3 regions of the Pandoraea sp. NPDC090278 genome follow, and region 2 is predicted to be linked to each of the others. Evidence: predicted binding sites of a transcription regulator. Region 2 holds the regulator's gene; each other region holds the start of a gene.
The links. The regulator HrcA, encoded in region 2, represses chaperone genes, less so after heat shock. The targets are predictions, from matches to a motif close to TTAGCACTCNNNNNNNNNGAGTGCTAA.
Positions count from the first base shown of each region.

Region 1: a site for HrcA is predicted at 1,976-2,002, ahead of rpoH (RNA polymerase sigma factor RpoH). Genes of this name have one in related genera too.
Region 3: a site for HrcA is predicted at 2,027-2,053, ahead of ACIQWO_RS25800 (co-chaperone GroES). Genes of this name have one in related genera too.

Region 1 is NZ_JBIVYJ010000004.1:45,776-52,621, forward strand. It holds gene ACIQWO_RS15340 (cytochrome ubiquinol oxidase subunit I) at 1-221, opposite strand, end outside; gene cydP (cytochrome oxidase putative small subunit CydP) at 211-552, opposite strand; gene rpoH (RNA polymerase sigma factor RpoH) at 1,002-1,850, opposite strand; gene ACIQWO_RS15355 (nuclear transport factor 2 family protein) at 2,164-2,553, shown strand; gene ybiB (DNA-binding protein YbiB) at 2,705-3,673, opposite strand; gene maiA (maleylacetoacetate isomerase) at 3,879-4,532, shown strand; gene ACIQWO_RS15370 (LysE/ArgO family amino acid transporter) at 4,541-5,167, shown strand; gene ftsY (signal recognition particle-docking protein FtsY) at 5,258-6,754, opposite strand.
Region 2 is NZ_JBIVYJ010000006.1:34,806-41,651, forward strand. It holds gene ACIQWO_RS20730 (DUF6600 domain-containing protein) at 1-1,829, opposite strand, end outside; gene hrcA (heat-inducible transcriptional repressor HrcA) at 2,067-3,095, opposite strand; gene ACIQWO_RS20740 (NAD kinase) at 3,191-4,135, shown strand; gene recN (DNA repair protein RecN) at 4,159-5,823, shown strand; gene glnE (bifunctional [glutamate--ammonia ligase]-adenylyl-L-tyrosine phosphorylase/[glutamate--ammonia-ligase] adenylyltransferase) at 5,932-6,846, opposite strand, start outside.
Region 3 is NZ_JBIVYJ010000009.1:62,149-68,994, reverse strand. It holds gene ACIQWO_RS25810 (hypothetical protein) at 4-402, shown strand; gene ACIQWO_RS25805 (APC family permease) at 405-1,775, opposite strand; gene ACIQWO_RS25800 (co-chaperone GroES) at 2,131-2,421, shown strand; gene groL (chaperonin GroEL) at 2,471-4,117, shown strand; gene ACIQWO_RS25790 (LysR substrate-binding domain-containing protein) at 4,285-5,217, opposite strand; gene ACIQWO_RS25785 (nitrate/nitrite transporter) at 5,320-6,531, shown strand; gene ACIQWO_RS25780 (MarR family winged helix-turn-helix transcriptional regulator) at 6,611-6,846, opposite strand, start outside.

The DNA.
Region 1 (6,846 bases), on a different contig from region 2:
GTGAGACCCGTGGTCACGCCCATCGCGAAGTTGATCAGGAAGAGCTTGCCCCAGAACTGGGTCATGTCCTTGTAGATCTGCTTGCCGGTCATCACATAGACCGATTCCATGATGACGAGCAGCCACGACAGGCCCAGTGTGAGCGGGACGAACAGAAAGTGATACAGCGCCGTTATGGCGAACTGCAAGCGCGAGAGGTCGACGACTTCGCTACTGATCATGGCGGACACCTTGATTTTTGGTGGGGGACTGCGCTTCGACGGCCTGCGGCCCTATCAGGGCGCGGGCCACGACGTCCGGCGGCAATTGCATGTGCTTGGCCATCGGAGCGTCGAAGAACGCGTGCTTCAGAATGAACAGGAGTACTACCTTGATCGCGAGAACGATTAGGATTTCGAGGGCAAAACGGGAAGGGCGGGTGCGCCAGCGCCGGATCGTCCAGGCGACGATGCCCGTGGCTGCCGGTGTCGGCTGCGCCGGGACCGCTGCGGCCGATGCTGCCGGTGAGGCCGTGGCGTGAGGCTTCAGACTGCTAGGAGAGTGGGTGTCCATCCGTGACGGCTCCTGGCGTCGAAAGTCGTGTTGTTGGGAACAGCGTCGACTTTCGGCGCATTTTGCCTTATCGCTTGAAAATGTCAAACCGCAGCGCACGGGGGCGGATGACACGCAGATGACGCTGGTTCGATGCGGATCTGCCAATGCGAGCAACGGCAGATGAGAAGCGGATTCGAGACAAGGGTCCGGCGCGGCGAACGGCCCCCGGGCCGTCCTTCGCACGCAGCATGGCTACGTACGAGCCGATTCTATCGACGGGCTCAGTTGCGGACCTTGCGATGCATCAAGTCGCGATCAGATGGCGGATGAACTTTCGAAGTCCAATAAAAAAGCCCCGCGAACCTCTCGGGGCTTCACGGGGCTTGGCGGTCGGCGATGTTCCGTCGACTTGGGGATCGCAGTGTCGTGTGGCAATTTGTCGCTGCCTTCGACACCCGATCCCGGTATTACGCGTAGGCTTGCAACGCGCCTTTCATCTTCTTCATAGCGGCTACTTCGATCTGACGGATACGCTCGGCGGAGACGCCGAATTCGTCTGCCAGTTCGTGCAGCGTGGCACCACCGCTGCCGTCGTCGGCGACCGACAACCAGCGCGCTTCGATGATGCGGCGGCTGCGCGGGTCGAGACGGCCAAGCGCCGTTTGCAGACCGTCGCTCTGCAGATGGTCACGCTCGCGTGCGGCGATCACGGCGGTCGGCTCCTGATGGGAGTCGGCCAGATAGGCGATCGGGGCGAAGCTCGCGCTGTCGCCGTCGTCGCTGTGACCTTCGAGGGCGATATCGCCGCCCGACATGCGCGTTTCCATCTCGATGACGTCTTCACGCTTGACGTTCAGATCGCGTGCTACCTGATCGATCTCTTCCGGCGTGAAGGCCTGCAAGCCTTGCTTCTGGCTACGCAGATTGAAGAACAGCTTACGCTGAGCCTTGGTCGTGGCGACCTTGACCGTGCGCCAGTTCTTCAGCACGTATTCGTGAATCTCGGCCTTGATCCAGTGCATGGCGTACGACACGAGCCGGACACCCTGTGTGGGATCGAAGCGTTTGACGGCCTTCATCAGGCCGATATTGCCTTCCTGAATCAGGTCGGCGTGCGGCAGACCGTAACCGAGGTAATTACGCGCGATCGAGACCACCAGACGCAGGTGCGAAAGCACGAGCTGGCGGGCGGCTTCGAGATCGTCGTTTTCACGCAGACGCTTGGCGAGCGACTGCTCTTCCTCGGCGGTGAGCAGGGGAATGCGATGGACAGCCTGAATGTAGCTGTCGATATTGCCCAGACTGCCCGGCAGCATCAGCGCCGACGGGGCAAGTGCGAGGGCACGCGAATTCGGCGCCGTGCCGGTGGCCGGCGTCGTCGGATGCTTGTTGGCGGCAGTACTCAAGTGGTGGACTCCTGGTTAGCCTCTGGGAAAGCATTTTAGCACTCTCTTTCGATGAGTGCTAAAGACGTTAGAACCCTTACCGGACGGGAAGTTTCCGGCTTCTTGGGGTTTTCCAGCACCCCCCGTCAAACGGGAGAAGTCACTGGCGCAAACGTGACTCGGATGGTGTAAATTGCAACCCAAGCCACGAGCGTAAAGTGATGGCGAAGGATGGGAGGTCAGCATGGCGGGAAAGCACATTGACGCGGTACGACAACTCGAATCGGCCCGCTTCGAAGCGATGATCGAAGGCGATGTCGATGAGCTGGAAAAGCTCCTCGCGGACGATCTGTTCTACGTGCATTCGAATGGCAAACGCGAGACCAAGCGCGAGTTTCTCGACGCGATCAGCTCCGGCCGCCGCCGTTACCTCGACATCGACGTTGACCCGAAAGCGCAGGAACTCCGCCAGTTCGGCGACACGGTGGTCGTCACCGGCAAGCTCAAGGTCGAACTGGAAACCGCGACCGGTTCGCTCGCGTCGCAAATGACCTACACGGCCGTGCACAAGCTGCTGGCCGAAGCGTGGCTCGTCATCTCCTGGCAGGCCACCCGCATGGCGTCGGCCGACTGACCCGCCCGGTACTCTCCGGGCGTCCTCTCCAAAACAGAAGATTTGATGTGTTTCGGGATGAAATGTTCCGGAAATATCGTATTTCTCGGTGACATTTCGATTTTGTGACGAAATTTGCGCGAGTTATCCGACGTTGCGTGCGTATTTCGTTTCAATGCGTCGATGACGCGCTTAGTCCGATGGTCTGACGGATCACTTCGACCTGACGGGCGATGGGGGCGGGCACTGGCATCTCTCCGGCGAGCACCGCTTCGATCCAACGCGCAGTGGCGGGGGCGTCGGCTGCGGGTAGGGACGGCGGTGCGCCGGTAGCCCCTTCTTCCGCTTCCTGCCACGACCGGAACGCCCCATCCGAAAACCCATCTATCGCCGCCTGCCGACGGGCATCCGCGACCGGTTCGCCTTCCGTGCCGCGTGCGAGCAGCACGCCGGGGGCGGCGCTATTGGTCGCGTCGGCAAACATCTCGCTCAGCGTTTCCCGGTACTCCGGGTGTGTGTAGTTCACGAGCCGCAGCGCCGGTCCGGCGAAGGGCTGCAAAAGCTTGACGACGGTGTGCCCGGAATTGCGCACGCCGAGTGCCGCACGCATCTCCAGGAGTCGTTCCAGCGCAGGCGACAACGCCGCAATCGGCAGATAGGCGACGCGGCGAGTGCGCAGGGCTTCCTCCGCCTCGGCGGCCGATTGGCTCGCGGGATGACCGAGTTCCGCGAAGATCGCCTGTGTGCCGACGCGATTCGCGCCGCTGTGATGTTGTCCGTGCACCAGCACCGGGATGCCGTCGCGCGCGAGCAGCAGCGCCAGCAATGGTGTGAGGTTCGGTTGTTTGCGCGCGCCGTTGTAGCTCGGCAGCAGCACGGGCGGCGGGGCGTCGGCCGGGGCGACGAGCGGGGTGAACGTGGCGTGCGCGGCGTCGAGCATGGCGCGCAGTTCCACGGGCGTCTCGCCCTTGATGCGGTACGCGATCAGTACGCCGCCCAGCTCGGCGGGCGAGACCCGGTCGGCGAGGATGGCGTCGAACAGCGTGCGAGTTTCGTCCGCGCTCAGCGCGCGTGCGCCTTTCGCACCACGGGCGATGATCTTGAGCAGCGGGGCGCAGGCAAAGGGGGCGGCAGAGGTCATGACGCGGCTATCTGTGGAATGCGGCTTCTGGTTCGTGGGAGAGTCGCTATCCATCATACGCAATCAGGTGTCATCGGGGCCAGCGCTTGCAGTACCATCTCGTGTTCGGGCGCGCTTGCGGCCCCCTCGGATTCTCACGATCCCTGGTCGCCGCGTCTCCCCCAATTACCGCTTTTCCCGCATTTTCGATTTCGAGGTCAGCCCCATGTCCACGCTCACGCTGTACAGCTATTTCCGCAGTTCTGCGGCCTACCGAGTGCGTATCGCCCTGAACCTCAAGGGACTCGACTACGACATCGTGCCGGTGCATCTCGTGCGCGACGGTGGTGAACATCTCAAGCCAGCCTACCGAGCGCTCAACGCCAATGCGCTGGTGCCGACGTTCATCGACGGCGACGTCAATATTCATCAGTCGCTCGCCATCATCGAATATCTGGAAGACGTGCATCCCACGCCCGCGCTGCTGCCGTCCGACCCGGCCACGCGTGCGCAGGTCCGCGCACTGGCGCTGGACATCGCGGCCGACATCCACCCGATCGACAACCTGCGCGTGCTGCGTTTCCTCAAGCACGACATGGGCGTGACGGAAGAGCAGAAGAACGCTTGGTACGTGCACTGGATCGTGGAAGGGTTCAAGGCGCTTGAAGCGCGTCTCGCGGCACAGACGTCGCCGGGCAAGTTCGTCGTTGGCGATACGCCGACGCTGGCCGATTGCTGCCTCGTGCCGCAGATCTACAACGCCAATCGCTTCAAGGTCGACATGACGCAATTCCCGCGTATCTCCGCCATCCACGCGCATTGCCAGACGCTCGAAGCGTTCCAGCGCGCCGCACCCGAAGCACAACCGGACGCCGAGTAAGTCTCACGATGATCGATCCGGCTTTCTGGCGGGGCATGGCGCTTGGCGCCAGCCTCATCATGGCAATTGGCGCGCAGAATGCGTTCGTCTTGCGTCAGGGGATTTTGCGACGTCACGTAGGCATCGTCGTGACGGTCTGCGCGATCTGCGACATGACGCTGATCGCGGCGGGCGTGGCGGGCATGGGCGGCCTGATTGCCGCTTATCCCCGCTTCATCACGATCGTGACGTGGGGTGGCGCGGCGTTCCTGTTCCTCTACGGCTTGCGCGCATGGCGCGCAGCGTTTCGCGGTGCAGGGGCCTTGCAGGCGGACGGTAGCCGCGCGGCGACGCAGGAGATGTCGTGGCAACGCGCCATCGGCCTCGTGCTGATGCTTTCGCTGCTCAACCCGCACGTCTATCTCGACACGGTGATCCTGCTTGGCGGCATCGGCGCACGCGAGCCGTCGCCGGGCAACATGTGGTTCGCGGGTGGCGCGATGATCGCGTCCATCCTCTGGTTCACGGCGCTCGGTTACGGCGCACGTTTGCTCGCACCACTCTTCTCGCGTGCCCGCGCGTGGCAGATTCTCGACGGCGTTGTCGGCCTCATGATGTGGGGGCTCTGCGCAGGGCTCGTCGCTCAGCAGATGTAACGTCTTTCCGCAGACGAAAAGCAAACGGCCCGCCACGTGAGTGTGCGGGCCGTTTGTTTTGATGCGTTGGCTTCGCGGTGTTGTTCGCGCTTACCCCAGCAGGGCGTCGGCGAACTCGCGGGCCGAGAACGGTTGCAGGTCTTCCACCTTCTCGCCCACGCCGATGAAGTACACCGGGACCGGACGCTGACGGGCGATGGCTGCCAGAATGCCGCCCTTGGCCGTGCCGTCGAGCTTGGTCACGATGAGACCGGTGAGCTGGAGGGCGTCGTCGAATGCCTTGACCTGCGTGAGCGCGTTCTGGCCGGTGTTGGCGTCGATGACGAGCAGCACTTCGTGCGGCGCGCCGTCGGCCGCCTTGCCCAGCACACGCTTGATCTTCTTGAGCTCTTCCATCAAATGCAACTGCGTGGGCAGACGGCCTGCCGTGTCCGCCATCACGATGTCGATCTTGCGGGCGCGGGCGGCGCTCACAGCGTCGAACACGACGGCTGCCGGATCGCCGCTTTCCTGCGCGACGACGGCGACGTTGTTGCGTTCGCCCCAGATCGCCAGTTGCTCGCGGGCTGCCGCGCGGAACGTATCGCCCGCTGCCAGCAGCACGGACTGGCCGTAGTGCTGGAAGTGCTTGGCGAGCTTGCCGATGCTGGTCGTCTTCCCAGCACCGTTCACGCCCGCGATCATCACGACCATCGGCGCTTCGCGGCCCAGCACGAGACTCTGTTCGAGCGGTTGCAGCAGGTCGACGAGCAGGTCGTGCAGCGCGCGCTTGACCTGTTCGCCCTCGGTCAGACGCTCGGCCTTGACCTTCTTGCGCAGGGCGTCGATCAGATAGGTCGTGGCGTCTACACCTGCGTCGCTCATCAGGAGGGCGTCTTCGAGCTCTTGGAACAGGTTCTCGTCGACTTTTACTCCGACGAAGATGCTCGTGATGCCTGAGCTCGTCTTCGACAGCCCGGCCTTCAGGCGCGTGAGCCACGAACGCTTGGCGGCCGGTTCAGGGGCCGGAGCTGAGACGATTTCGCCGATGGCTTCGCCTTGCGCGTCCTTCACGACGACCGGGGCGGGCGGCGGGGCTGCCGGGGTGACGGGCTCAACGAGTTCGACGGGTTCAGCAGGTTCAGCAGGTTCAGCAGGTTCAGCAGGTTCAACGGCCGCGGTTTGAATGACGGGCTCGACCGGTGTCGGCTGAGGGGCAGGCGTCGGTGCAGCCGCAACCGGCGTGCGTGCCGTTGGGACATTGACCCGTGCCGGCTCGGAATGCGCCGAATTTTCGGCAGCACTGACGGCCGGTTGAGCGGGCTGAACTGCTTGCGTCGGCGCAGCTGCGGGGGCGGGCGGCGTAACCGGTGCCGGTGCGGCAGATTGGACCGTCGTCGGCTGGCTTGTGGACGCCTGCGGCGTAGCGACGGGAGCGGCCGGTGCAACAGGCGCAACAGGCGCGACGGGCGTGACAGGTGCCTGCGGGCTTTCCGGTTGCTGCGTCGCTGCGGAAGACGCTTCGGATTCGGGCGATTCGGTCGGTGCGGGGCTCGTTTCGGCGGCCTTGTTGCCGCCCGACTTGAAGCGCTTGAAGAAACTGAACATGGGGTGAGGAACTCGACGTGGGGGCGCGCTATCGGCGTGCGACTATGAATTGTCCTGCCATTCGCGTCGCACAAAACCCCCTACAATGGGCA
Region 2 (6,846 bases):
ACACCGGGCTGCCCCGGTACGCCAGCATGCCCCGGTGCTCCCGGGACACCCGGCTGTCCGGGCACCCCCGGCGCGCCGTGCATCGGCGGCACAGCGCCGGTCGCAGGCAAGCCGCCATGCCCTGCTGTCGCCCCGGCGGCACCGGTCGCGCCCAGCGCAGGCTGCGCGGGCATCGCACCGTTCGTGCCAATCGGTGCACCGACCGGCCCATGCGTGCTGACGACCGTCACACGGGGCGCGATGCGTGGCTGGCCATTCGGAGCATTCGTCCCGTTCGCTCCATTCGGACCGCCCGCGCCAAGATTGCGCACTTGCTGCCCGTTCTGACCGAACACCAGCGGCGCACCGCCCGCGTTCGGCACGGCGTGCAACTGGCTCGTCAGCTCACGCGACGGCATGCCGCGGGCGACCGGCGCACGCGTCGCCAGCACCTGCCGGTTGAACACACCTGCGGGCGGCGCCCCTGCTGCCGGACGGCTGTTACCGAACACACTTTGCTGCACCGGGGCTACGCCCGGCGTATTGCCGACGCGCCACGTCTGCGCACCGCGCGGGGCTGCCAGCGCGGTCGGTGCGCCCACGGGGCGTCCCTGCACGAAGGCCTGCGCGGGCATCGTCGACACAGCGCCCCGCACGTTGCGGTTCACATAGACGTTGTTGATGGTGGTGGTGTTGATGTTGTTGGTGATATTGGTCGTACGAATGTTCGTCGAGCGATTGATGTTCGTGATGTACGACGAACTGGCGTGATACGCCGGACGGTACGGGTCATGCGGCCCAAGCGCGAACCACGCGAGCCCCACGCCCCCGGCCGCGAACGACACCCCCCACTGATTGCCGCCGCTGCTACCGCTGACCCAGCCAACCAGCGCGGGGGCATACACCGGACGCACCGCCACCGGCCCCGGCACCCAGCACCAGCGGGCATCCACGTAAGCCCAGCGTCCGTAGTGATACGGCGCGAAGCCCCACGGCGCATCGTCCACCCACGTCCAGCCCCACGGGTCGACCCAGACCCAGTGGCCCGTGCGGTAAGGCGCCCAGCCCGACGGCATGTTGGACGGCACCCACACGGCGCCGTAGCTCGGCGTTTCCTGCCACGAGCCATAGTCGTCCAGACTCTCGAAGCCGGTCATGTCGCGCGGCACGTAACGTGCGGAGACGGAGGCGTCTTCACGTGCGTCGCGATCGCGCATCCACTGATCGAAAGCGTCGGCCGTGAGCGGGCCGGTCTGCTGCTGTGTCAGGTTCTGACCGACGAACGCGACCCGTTGCCCTTGCTGGAGCGGGACCGACGCCCCTTGTCCGTACGCCGTGCCCGCACCGCGCGAGACGCTCACCGTCGTGACGCCGTTCGGATCGACGTCCACACGATATTCACCGGCCTGTTGCGGCACGAACGCCAGATTCGGCGTATCGATCTCGTAGGGTTGATTCGGATCGAAGCTGCGCAGGCGCACACCGACGGTGCCCTGCGTTACGTTCAGTTGCACATTCTGGTCGGTGACGGCGGACAGCGTCAGGCTGGTCGACGCGCCCATACGCACCGCCGTGCCGCCCACGTGCATCTCGGCCCGGCTGTTGCGGTCGACCCAGATGGCATCGCCCGTCGTAAGCGGACGGTTGCGGTCCGCATAGCGCCACTCGCTCGTGCCTGCGGGGGCGTAGGTGACGGTGCCGTCGAACTCGGAGAGACGCGCGACGCGCCCCGGCGGATCGGCGCTCTGCGCTTGTGCCAGTCCTGGCGCACCGACGGCGCCCAGCAGACCCAGCGCCAGCCCGACGCCAAGGGAGCGGACCGTCGTCCGCCAGGAGATCAGGGATTTCATAAACACTCCGGGCCCTTTCGGTGGGCATGCCGTGCGCGGCTTGCAGGCGTTGGCGATCAGCCACCTTGTTGTTCTGTCCGAATCCTCCGGCGAGTCCGATGACAAACTCGAACGACCTCGCCGCAAGTGACGCTTCAAGCCTAAGCCTGCCGTGTGTGACAGCGTGTAAAGGAATGCTACGGGGTTGTAACCGGGAATGGACGAATCGGCCACTGCGCGAACGCGCCAGCCTGCCGCTCAGTGATGACTGAGCGCGTTGGAGAGCAGCTTGGCGGTGATGTCGACGATGGGGATGACACGCTCGTACGCCATGCGCGTCGGTCCGATCACGCCGAGCGTACCGACGACTTCGCCGTCGACTTCGTAAGGGGCCGTGACGACCGTCATCTCCTCGATCGGCACGAGGCTCGACTCGCCGCCGATGAAGATCTGCACCCCTTGTGCGCGGCTCGACACGTCGAGCAGTTGCAGCAGGCCGGTCTTGGACTCGAACACGTCGAACAGCTTGCGCAGACGCTCCATGTTCGACGACAGATCCTCCACGCCCAGCAGGTTGCGCTCGCCCGAAATCAGCACGCTCTCGCGCGTAGTGTCGGCCATGGCGTCGCTGCCTGCCTGCACGGCGGCCTGCATCAGCGCGCTCATGTCCGAGCGCAGCGCATCGAGTTCGCCACGCAAGTAAGTGCGCACGTCGTCGAAGCTATGACCACCGAAGTTGGCGTTCAGGTAGTTCCCCGCTTCGACCAGTTGCGCTGGGGAATAATCCTTTTCCGTCAGGATGATGCGGTTCTGCACGTCGCCGTCGGGCGTGACGATGATGAGCAGCACGCGCTTATCGGACAGACGCAGGAATTCGATATGACGGAAGGTCTGGCTGCGGCGCGGTGTGAGCACCACGCCCGCGAACTGCGACAGATGCGAGAGCACCTGTGCGGCGGAGGCGATCAACTGTTGCGGGCCTGCCGGTTGCAGACTAGTCTGCACCTGCGTCGCCAGTTGGTGCACGGCCTCTTCGAGCGGGCGCACCGACAGCATCGTGTCGACGAACAGACGGTACGCCCGCGGCGTCGGCACGCGACCGGCCGACGTATGCGGGCTGGCCACGAAACCCATCGCTTCGAGATCGGACATCACGTTGCGGATCGTCGCGGGCGACAGGTCGAGGCCCGAGAAGCGTGAGAGCGTGCGCGAGCCGACCGGCTGGCCATCTGCGATGTACCGTTCGATCAGGGTTTTGAGAAGCGTTTGCGCACGTTGATCTAGCATGGCAAAAATTGTAACGCGAAACGTGGGCTCTGTTCCCCCTAAATCGGGCCTCGCGTTACCTGGCCAGAGGAACCGTTGCAGGCCGTGCGTTGGCGATGGTTGCTGTCATCGACTTATGGTGTAATGGCGGCATGAAAACTGGGAGCCCCTTCAAGACCGTGGCGCTCGTCGGGAAGTACCACGCCGACGGCGTCGCCGAACCATTGCTCACGCTCGCGGCATGCATCGCCCAGCGTGGGCATCATGTCGTCTTCGAGCGCGACACTGCGCATAACATCGGCGCAGGTGCCGATCCGTACCGCACCCTCGACATCCAGGAAATCGGCACGCAAGCCGACGTGGCCGTCGTGGTCGGCGGCGACGGCACGATGCTCGGCGTCGGCCGTCAGCTGGCCGCCTCGAAGGTGCCGCTCATCGGCGTGAACCACGGCCGCGTCGGGTTCATCACCGACATTCCGCTCGACGAGATGCGTCAGGTCGTGCCCGCCATGCTCGAAGGACACTTCGAAGCCGAACAACGCACCCTGCTGGCCGCACGCATCGAACGCGACGGCCAGACGCTCTTCGAGACGCTGGCGTTCAACGATGTGGTCGTGAACCGCTCGGGGATCTCGGGGATGGTGGAGTTGCGTGTCGACGTCGATGGCCGCTTCATGTACAAGCAGCGCTCCGACGGCCTGATCGTCGCGACGCCCACGGGCTCGACGGCCTACGCCCTCTCGGCGAGCGGCCCGATCCTGCATCCGCGCCTCGGTGGCGTGGTGCTCGTGCCGATCGCACCGCACGCGCTGTCGAATCGTCCGATCGTGCTACCGGATTCGAGCGACATCGTCATCACGATTACCGGCGGTCGCGAAGTCGGCGCCAATTTCGATATGCAGTCGTTTGCCGAACTGCGTCAGGGCGACCAGATTCTGGTCGGCCGCTCCCAGCATCAGGTGACGTTTCTGCACCCGGTCGGCTACAACTACTACGCGACGCTGCGCCGCAAGCTGCACTGGAACGAGCATATCTCCGACGAAGATACGCCGCAGAACTGACTCCACGCCTCACCCGACATCCCATGCTACGCAGTCTCTCGATTCGCGATTTCGTGATCGTCGATCGTCTCGATCTGGAATTCTCCGCCGGCTTCACCGTGTTTTCGGGGGAGACCGGCGCGGGCAAATCGATTCTGATCGATGCGCTGGCGCTCGCGATGGGCGAGCGCGGCGACACCAGCATGGTGCGCAACGGACAAGCGCGCGCCGACATCACTGCTGAATTCGCCGCCGATGCCGAAGCACGCCCCGATCTCGAAGCCTGGCTGCAAGCGCAGGCGCTCTCGCTCGAAGAACACGGCGGGGTGCTGCTGCGCCGTGTGCTCGACGCTGGCGGTCGCTCACGCGCCTTCATCAACGGCACACCCGCCACGCTCACACAAATGCGCGAACTCGGCGAAATGCTCGTCGACATTCACGGCCAGCACGCGCACCAGCAGTTGCTGCGCCCGGACGCGCAACGCCGCCTGCTCGACTCGCACGCGGGCGCGACCACCCTCGCTGCCGATACCGCTGCCGCTCACAAGGAGTGGCGACGTCTCGTCAAGCGCTGCGAGGAAGCGCACGGACGCGACCGCGAACTGCAACTGGAGCGCGAACGTCTCGAATGGCAGACGTCCGAACTCGACAAGCTGGGCCCGCAGGAAGGCGAATGGGACGACGTGAGCGCCGAGCATCGGCGGCTCTCTCACGCGGCGAGTCTCATCAACGGCGTGCAAGGTGCGCTCGACGCACTCGCCGAAGCCGACGGGGCCATCGTCCCGTCGCTCGGGCATGTCGTGCATCAGATCCGCGAACTCGCTGAGATCGACGCCGGGCTGGCCGACACGCTCGCCGCACTGGAACCCGCTGAGATTCAGCTTCGCGAAGCGGTCCATTCGCTCACGCATTACGCGCAACGCATCGATCTCGATCCGGAGCGTCTGGCGGTTGTCGAACAACGACTCGATGCCCTGCATTCAGCCGCGCGCAAATTCCGTGTGACGCCCGAGCAATTGCCCGCCGAGCTGGCGGAGCGTCGCGCGCAACTGGAAGAGTTGACGGCGTCAGCCGACACGGCCGCCATGCAAGCTGCGGCCGACGCGGCGCAGGCCGAATTTCTCAAGCTGGCGAAGGACTTGTCGAAGGCGCGCGCTAAAGCGGCGGCTTCGCTCTCGCGCGAAGTGACCCGGGCAATGCAGGACCTCTCGATGCCGGGCGGACGCTTCGAAGTCGCGCTCACGGCAACGCCCGAGCCACAGTCGTTCGGGCTGGAGACGGTCGAATTTCTCGTCGCCGGACACCCGGGCGTGCCGACACGTCCGCTCGCCAAAGTCGCCTCGGGCGGCGAACTCGCCCGCATCAGCCTCGCCTTGCAGGTGATCGCCAGCAGCGCGAGTCTCACGCCAACACTGATCTTCGACGAAGTCGATTCCGGGATTGGCGGCGCGGTGGCCGAAGTGGTCGGTCGCCTGCTTCGCGAATTGGGTCAGGGACGTCAGGTGCTGTGCGTGACCCACCTGCCGCAAGTCGCCGCCCTCGGCCATCAGCATCTGCGGGTGAGCAAACGCAGCGACGGCGATACGACGATGAGCGAGATCGAGCCGCTGGGACGCACCGAACGCGTCGAGGAAATCGCGCGGATGCTGGGTGGTGTGGAGATTACGGCGACGACGCGCAAGCACGCGCGGGAGATGCTAGCGCTCTGAGCGTCGTCGACAACATCGACATTCTCCAATAAACAACGGGCGGCCCATCATCGGCCGCCCGTTGTTTTTCAAGCGTGTGCGTTCAAGCGACGTCCACGCGTCAGATCGTCAAACCGGCCCCGCGTCTGCGAACACCGAATCCCACAGCGCCATCACGGCCTGACGCTCCGCCTCGACGTCCGCGCCCGGCACGCGCGCCGCTTCCACGCCGTCCAGACGCAACTTGTGCTGACGCTTGCGATACAAGCGATACGCCGCTGCTGCGTCTTCCGCGAGCTTGGTATCGATCAACCCCAACTGCGCCGCCTCGCGCAGCAAGGCGATGTTGCCAGCATTTCGCAGCAGCGCCGGGTGCGCGCCCGAGTGCAGCAGCACCAGATACTGCACAGTGAATTCGATGTCCACCATGCCGCCCCGGTCATGCTTCAGATCGAACAGCTTCGTCCCGTTCGGATGCCCTTCGAGCACCTTGCGACGCATCGCCACGATTTCCTGTGCCAGCGCCGATGCCTCACGGGGCGTGGCCAGCACCTGCGCACGGATATTCTCGAACGTCGCGCCGATGGTCTCGTCGCCCGCACAGAAACGCGCACGCGTGAGGGCCTGATGCTCCCAGACCCACGCCGTGTTGGCATTGCCTTCGCGGAACTGGTACTGACGGAAGCTCTCGATGTTCGTGACCAGCAGGCCCGACAAGCCGTTCGGGCGCAGTCGCAGATCGACATCGAACAGCATGCCCGCGCCCGTATGCGTGGTCAGCCACGTTACGAAACGGCGGGCGAGCGCGGCGTAAGCGTCCGGCGCACGGTCGTCGTCATCGTCGTAAAGGAAGATCAGATCGAGGTCCGACGCGTAGCCCAGTTCCTTGCCGCCCAGCTTGCCGTAAGCGATGACCGAGAAGCGCGGCACCTCGCGATGACGCGTCGCCACGTGCGGCCAGACCGTCGAGATCGTCACGTCGACGATGATGTCCGCCAGCTCCGAGAGACGGTCGCCGATGGCCTCCACCGACAACGTCCCCTG
Region 3 (6,846 bases), on a different contig from region 2:
TCCATGGACGTTCAACAACTTGTTTCCGAATTCCTGGCCTCGGAGCACGGCAGCCAGGCAACGCAGGCATTGACCGCACAAGGCATCAGTGGCGATGACGCCCAGCAGATGCTGAGTCAGGCGACGCAAGCCGCCCACGAAAGTGTGCAGGAACAGGGCGGTGAGGGCGGCGGATTGATGGGCGATCACGCCGGGAAGAGCTTTCTGGCGGGGTTTGCTGCCGGTCTGGTGCGAGGCGACGGCTTTTTCAAATCCATCGAGGACGGCGGCGCAGGCATGCTGACCGGACGTGTGGCCGAATCGCTCGCCGGACGCATGGGCATCGATCCGGCGACCGCGTCGACCGTGGCGGCCGCCGCAACGCCTTACATCGTCGCGTTCCTTAAGGAAAAGTTCGCCTGAGCTTACGCTGCGCGGGCGCCCCAGATCTTCTTTCGATTCAACATGAGCGGGATTGCGCCGATTGCGATCCCGCCCATGCCGACGATGTTCGTCACCCAGTCGAACGTCGGCACGCTGTAGAGCGCAATAAAGAAAAGAAAAACACCGCTGACCACTGGCCAGACAACATGCATCACGGCCACCCACGGGCCCTGTGTGAGCGTCTTGCGGTAGTACCATCCGCACGCCATCCCCGTCAGCCCAAGATAGAAGCAGATCTGAAAGCCGATGGCGGTGATCGAATCCTGCAGGATGACGTTGATGGTCGGCAGATACGATGACATCAGTAGCAACACCATCCCGGCGACCCAGATGAAGAAGATGGCCACGTGCGGTGTCTGCCAGCGTGGATGCAACCGCGCGTAACGCTGGTGCAGCGCACCGTCGCGGCTCTTCGCGAAAAGGGTGCGCGTGAATTGCAGCACCTGCGTCTCGACCGTCCCCACCGTGCTTAGCAAAACTGCGACGATTGCCACATAGCCCCACGTCGGCCCGAAGAGCTTTTCCGCAATCGCGAAAATGATGTTCGTGTTGTAGTGCTGGATTTCGGCATCGGATAGCCCCAGCAGCGCGATGACGATGAAGATCAGGAAGAACATCATCAGAAACACCATCGACCAGAACGCCGCACGTCCCGGCGTGCGATTCGAGTCGCGTGTTTCTTCGCTGAGATTCATAGTGACGTCCCAGCCGTAGAAAAAGAAGATCGACACCAGCGCGCTGTTGGCGAAGGCCTGCGGTGTGAAAGCTAGCGGGGAGAACCAGGACAGCGAGAACGCGTGCTGTGGCGCATGTGGGAAGACGAAGAAGCTCGCCACAATGATCGCAAACAGGATCACGCCTTCTACGATCGTCATCAATACCTGCACATGGCTCGTCAGCTTGATGCCCTTGACGACGACCGCGCTCACGAAGGTGAGCCACGCCGCGGCGATGAGCGTCACGTAGTGGACGTTGTTCATCATGGGCCGGTCGAAGATGAGCAGTGTGGCATTCGCCGCTGGGATCATGGCCGACACCATGAACACGCAGCACAACACCAGCAGCGCCCAGCCCGCGAAGAAGCCCAGCGTGCGCCCGAATACCATGCTGACCCACGAGTAGGACGTCCCGGCGCTCGCCAGCGCCCGATTCATGTTGATGAATGCGTAGGCAATGCCGAACATGACCAGCCCGCACACCAGAATGCTCGCGGGCGACAGGGTACCTGCCGTGCCGATGATCGTGGATGTCGTGATCTCGATGCTGTATGCCGGTGCGGTGCCGGCGATCCCCATGATCACGGACTCGGTGATCCCGAGCGAATCGGCGTTGAGCTTGACGGGCTGGTCCATCGGCGCACGACCCTCGGGACGGTGAGTGGGTGATCCGACTTTTACTCCGTGCGCAATACCCCGGCAAGTCAGGGGTTGCCCGGGAGACTCGGCGTGCGTCACCGCCATTCAGGCCGCCGGATTTTCCCGTCCAAATAAATAAATGTTTCCGCCAGTCGGGGCGTTTTAGGCCATTGATGGCGTTCGTTCGGGATTTTCTTTGCCTCCGGGAAAACCCCGCGTCTTGAAATCGTAAAACCCCGTCCCTATAATTAGCACTCGTTGGCGCAGAGTGCTAACGCCATGAATTCACCAAATATGCAAATGTTTGCATATTTAGTTTTGACGATCTCACTGAGAGAAAGAGGAGCTTGTAATGAACCTTCGTCCCTTGCATGACCGCGTTATTGTCAAGCGCCTGGATAACGAAACGAAGACGGCATCGGGCATCGTGATCCCGGAAGCCGCCGCCGAAAAGCCGGACCAGGGCGAGATCCTGGCCGTCGGCCCGGGCAAGCGCGATGATCAAGGCAAGTTGATCGCACTCGACGTGAAGGTGGGCGACCGCGTTCTGTTCGGCAAGTACGCCGGCCAAGGCGTGAAGGTCGATGGCCAGGAACTGCTGGTCATGCGCGAAGAAGACATCATGGCCGTCGTGGCCGCCTAAGACCGTCTGCCCCCAGACATCTACGTAAAGAATCCAAGGAGTTAATGCAATGGCAGCTAAAGAAGTCGTTTTCGGCGATGCCGCTCGTTCCAAGATGGTTGAGGGTGTCAACATCCTCGCTAACGCCGTCAAGGTGACCCTGGGCCCGAAGGGTCGTAACGTCGTGCTCGAGCGCAGCTTCGGCGGCCCGACCGTGACCAAGGACGGTGTGTCGGTCGCCAAGGAAATCGAACTCAAGGACAAGCTCCAGAACATGGGCGCGCAAATGGTCAAGGAAGTGGCTTCCAAGACCAGCGACAACGCCGGCGACGGTACCACCACCGCAACGGTGCTGGCTCAGTCGATCGTTCGCGAAGGCATGAAGTACGTTGCCTCGGGCATGAACCCGATGGACCTGAAGCGCGGTATCGACAAGGCTGTCGCCGCTGCTATCGAAGAACTGCGCAAGATCAGCAAGCCCTGCACCACGAACAAGGAAATCGCTCAAGTCGGCTCGATCTCGGCCAACAGCGACACCTCGATCGGTGACTACATTGCCAAGGCAATGGACAAGGTCGGCAAGGAAGGCGTGATCACCGTCGAAGACGGCAAGTCGCTGCAAGACGAGCTGGACGTCGTCGAAGGTATGCAATTCGACCGCGGCTACCTCTCGCCGTACTTCATCAACACCCCGGAAAAGCAAGTCGCGATCCTGGAGAACCCGTTCGTCCTGCTGTTCGACAAGAAGGTGTCGAACATCCGTGACCTGCTGCCGGTGCTCGAGCAAGTCGCCAAGGCTGGCCGTCCGCTGCTGATCATCGCCGAAGACGTCGAGGGCGAAGCCCTGGCAACGCTGGTGGTCAACAACATCCGTGGCATCCTGAAGACCTGCGCCGTCAAGGCACCGGGCTTCGGCGACCGCCGCAAGGCCATGCTGGAAGACATCGCCATCCTGACGGGCGGCCAGGTCATCGCCGAAGAAATCGGCCTGACGCTGGAAAAGGCTACGCTGGCTGAGCTGGGTCAAGCCAAGCGCATCGAAATCGGCAAGGAAAACACCATCATCATCGATGGCGCCGGTGAAGCCGTGAACATCGAAGCGCGCGTCAAGCAGATCCGCGCCCAGATCGAAGAAGCCACCAGCGACTACGACCGTGAAAAGCTGCAAGAGCGCGTGGCCAAGCTGGCCGGCGGTGTTGCCGTGATCAAGGTCGGTGCTGCAACCGAAGTCGAAATGAAGGAAAAGAAGGCACGCGTGGAAGACGCGCTGCACGCTACCCGCGCTGCCGTGGAAGAAGGCATCGTCCCGGGCGGCGGCGTTGCGCTGCTGCGTGCTCGCGTGGCCGTGTCGGACCTTAAGGGTGCCAACGCTGACCAGGACGCCGGTATCAAGATCGTGCTGCGCGCGATGGAAGAGCCGCTGCGTCAGATCGTCACCAACGGTGGCGAAGAAGCCAGCGTCGTCGTGGCTAACGTTGTTGCAGGCAAGGGCAACTACGGCTACAACGCATCGTCGGGTGAGTACGGCGATCTGGTGGAAATGGGCGTTGTGGACCCGACCAAGGTCACCCGCACCGCACTGCAAAACGCCGCTTCGGTGTCGGGCCTGCTCCTGACGACCGACTGCGCCGTTGCCGAACTGCCGAAGGAAGATGCTCCGATGGCCGGCGGTATGGGCGACATGGGCGGTATGGGCGGCATGGGCATGGGCATGTAAGTCTCGCAAGAGACTGCATGACCGGGGTGCCGCAAGGCGCCCCGAATGCCCGGCTGTCGGGCTTCGCGCAAGGATCTCGATCCGCGCACCGAAGCCTACGCCTGAAACGGCAACGAACTCCTCGGAATTCGTTGCCGTTTTTTTATGCGCGCTTCAGACGTGTTGATTTACGCGGATTTGATCGGCGACGGCATCAACGGCACCGTGGCCGCGATCTCGTCCTGCATCCAGTCCCAGAAGGCGTGAATCGCCCGCTCGCGAGGATGATTCTCCCGCCAGCTCACGTGGTACTCCAGACTCGGCGGAATCCGCACGTCGCCGATCTGCACCAGCTCCCCCGACGCCAGCGTGTCGCGCACCAGTAAGCTGCGCGCCGTGGCCACGCCATGTCCTGCGAGCGCTGCGCGCAACAGCAGCCCCGAATCGTCGAAGATCGGTCCGCGCGTCGGCTCATGCGGCGGTAATCCGGCAGCCACTTGCCAGTCGCGCCAGGATCGGTAGGCGAAGCGCAGCATCGGCAGCTTGGGCGTATCGGCGACCGTGAAACCCGGGACACTGGCGATCAGTTCCGGGCTGCACACGGCAATGACGAAGTCGTCGAGCAATTTTCGGGTGACGAACCCCGGCGTTTCCACGCGTTGATGCCAGATGCCGACGTCGACGGAATAAGGATCCGGGGCCGAGATGTCCGCGTGAATGCGCACGACCAGATCGATGCCCGGGTGAAGTTTGCTGAAGCGGTCGAGCCGGGGAATCAGCCATTGCGCAGCCAGATCGGTCATCACGCTGATTTCCAGACGGACGATGGCGGGCGTGGCGTCTGGCGTAATGCCCGCTTTGGCTTCGTTCATCGCCTCGTCCAGTTCCGTCATGCCGATGCGCACCCGCTCGGCCAGACGCGCCCCGACGCTCGTCGGAATCATTCGCGCGCCCACCCGCCGGAACAGCGCCGTGCCCAATTGCTGCTCCAGCGAGCGCATGTGGTGGCTGACAGCACTGTGCGTCAAATTCAATTCCTCGGCGGCGCGGGTAAAGCTCCGGTGACGCACGGCGGCCTCAAGCGCACGCAGGGATTGGAGGGGAGGGAGGTGTTGGAACATGATGTCAAATTTTACTCACAATGCGAGCACAAAGGTTTCGTTGGCTTCACATCGCGCTTGCACCGACAATCGATACCCAAGCAATTCACTAGGGTTTACTCCATGTCGAAAGCACTTCGAATTTTCGTGCTGTTCGCCTGCGGATACTTCGTCTCATACGTGTACCGCGGTGTGAACATCGGGTTTGCGCCGTTCATGACGCGCGACCTCGGTCTCTCGTCTGCCGATCTCGGCCTGCTCACGAGCCTCTATTTCCTCGGTTTTGCCGGTGCGCAATTGCCCGCGGGCGTGCTGCTCGACAAGTTCGGGCCGCGCCGGGTGTCGTCGCTGGTGTTGCTGCTCGCGGCGGCCGGTGCGGCGTTGTTCGGACTGGCACACGGCGTTGGCGCGCTGATGGTCGGTCGTCTGCTCATTGGTGTGGGCGTGTCGGTGTGTCTGGGCAGCGCGTTCAAGGCGCTGGCGCAGTGGTTTCCGGTGGCGCGTCTGCCGTTGCTTAACGGGCTGGTGATGGCCGTAGGTGGTCTGGGCGGTGTGGTCGTCGGCACGCCTTTGAACTGGCTGCTCGGGCTGACGGACTGGCGCGTGGTGTCGTTCGGACTGGCCGCGCTCACGGTGTTCATGTCTGTCGCACTATGGTTCGGTGCGCCGGAGAAGCCCGGTTCGCATGCGCAGGGCGGCTTGTCGGAGGCGTTGCAGGGCGTGCGTCAGGTGCTCGGCAGCGCGATGTTCTGGAAAGTGACGTCGCTCTCGGGTATCACGCAGGGCGTGTTCTACGCAATGCAGTCGCTGTGGATGGCGCCGTTCATGCGTGACGTCGAGGGGTTGTCGGCGGCGGAAGCGGCGTCGCTCGTGTCGGTCGTGGGGCTGGCGATGATGGCGGGCAGCGTGGTGTTCGGGGCGGCTGCTCGCTCGCTGGAGCGTCGGGGGGTGAGCGTGTTCGCTTTCTCCGGCGTCGGCATGGTGCTGTTCGTCGTGGTGCAGTTGTTGCTGATGCTGCGCACGCCGATTCCGCCGGTCTGGCTGTGGGCCGCTTACGGCATCTTCGGCGGTACGGGCATTCTGTCTTACGCTGTGCTCGCGGAGTACTTCCACGGCACGCTGATCGGACGCGTCAACACGTCGCTCACCCTCGTCATCTTCCTGCTGATCTTCCTGTGTCAGGTCGGCGTCGGCGCGGTACTCGGCGCGTACGCGGCGCATAGCCCGGAGGGTCACTTCTCGGCGTGGACGGTACTGATCGTGCTGCAAGTGGTCGGTGCGGTGTGGTACTTCTGGCCGCAACGCCAGAGCGTCGGCAAGGTCGCAACGGCCTGATCCGAGCGATACGCTACAACTCGAAAGGCTCGCCATCGCGAGCCTTTTTCTTGACGTCGAGACAACCTGACTTAGCAGCTCACTTCACGCCTTCCAGCGCCTTTAGCCAGTCGCTCAGCCCGGACTCAACGTTGATCAGCGTCGCTTTGGTGAGCGGTGCGAGCATGCGGTGTTCGTTGGCCACGTGCGCTTCGACCGCACGTTCGATCAGGGCGAAGCCGTCGCCGGTCAGTTGGACGAGCGTGCTGCGCGCATCGTCCGGGTTCGGCACGCGCGCGATCCAGCCGCGCGCTTCGAGACGCTGCAACCGATGCG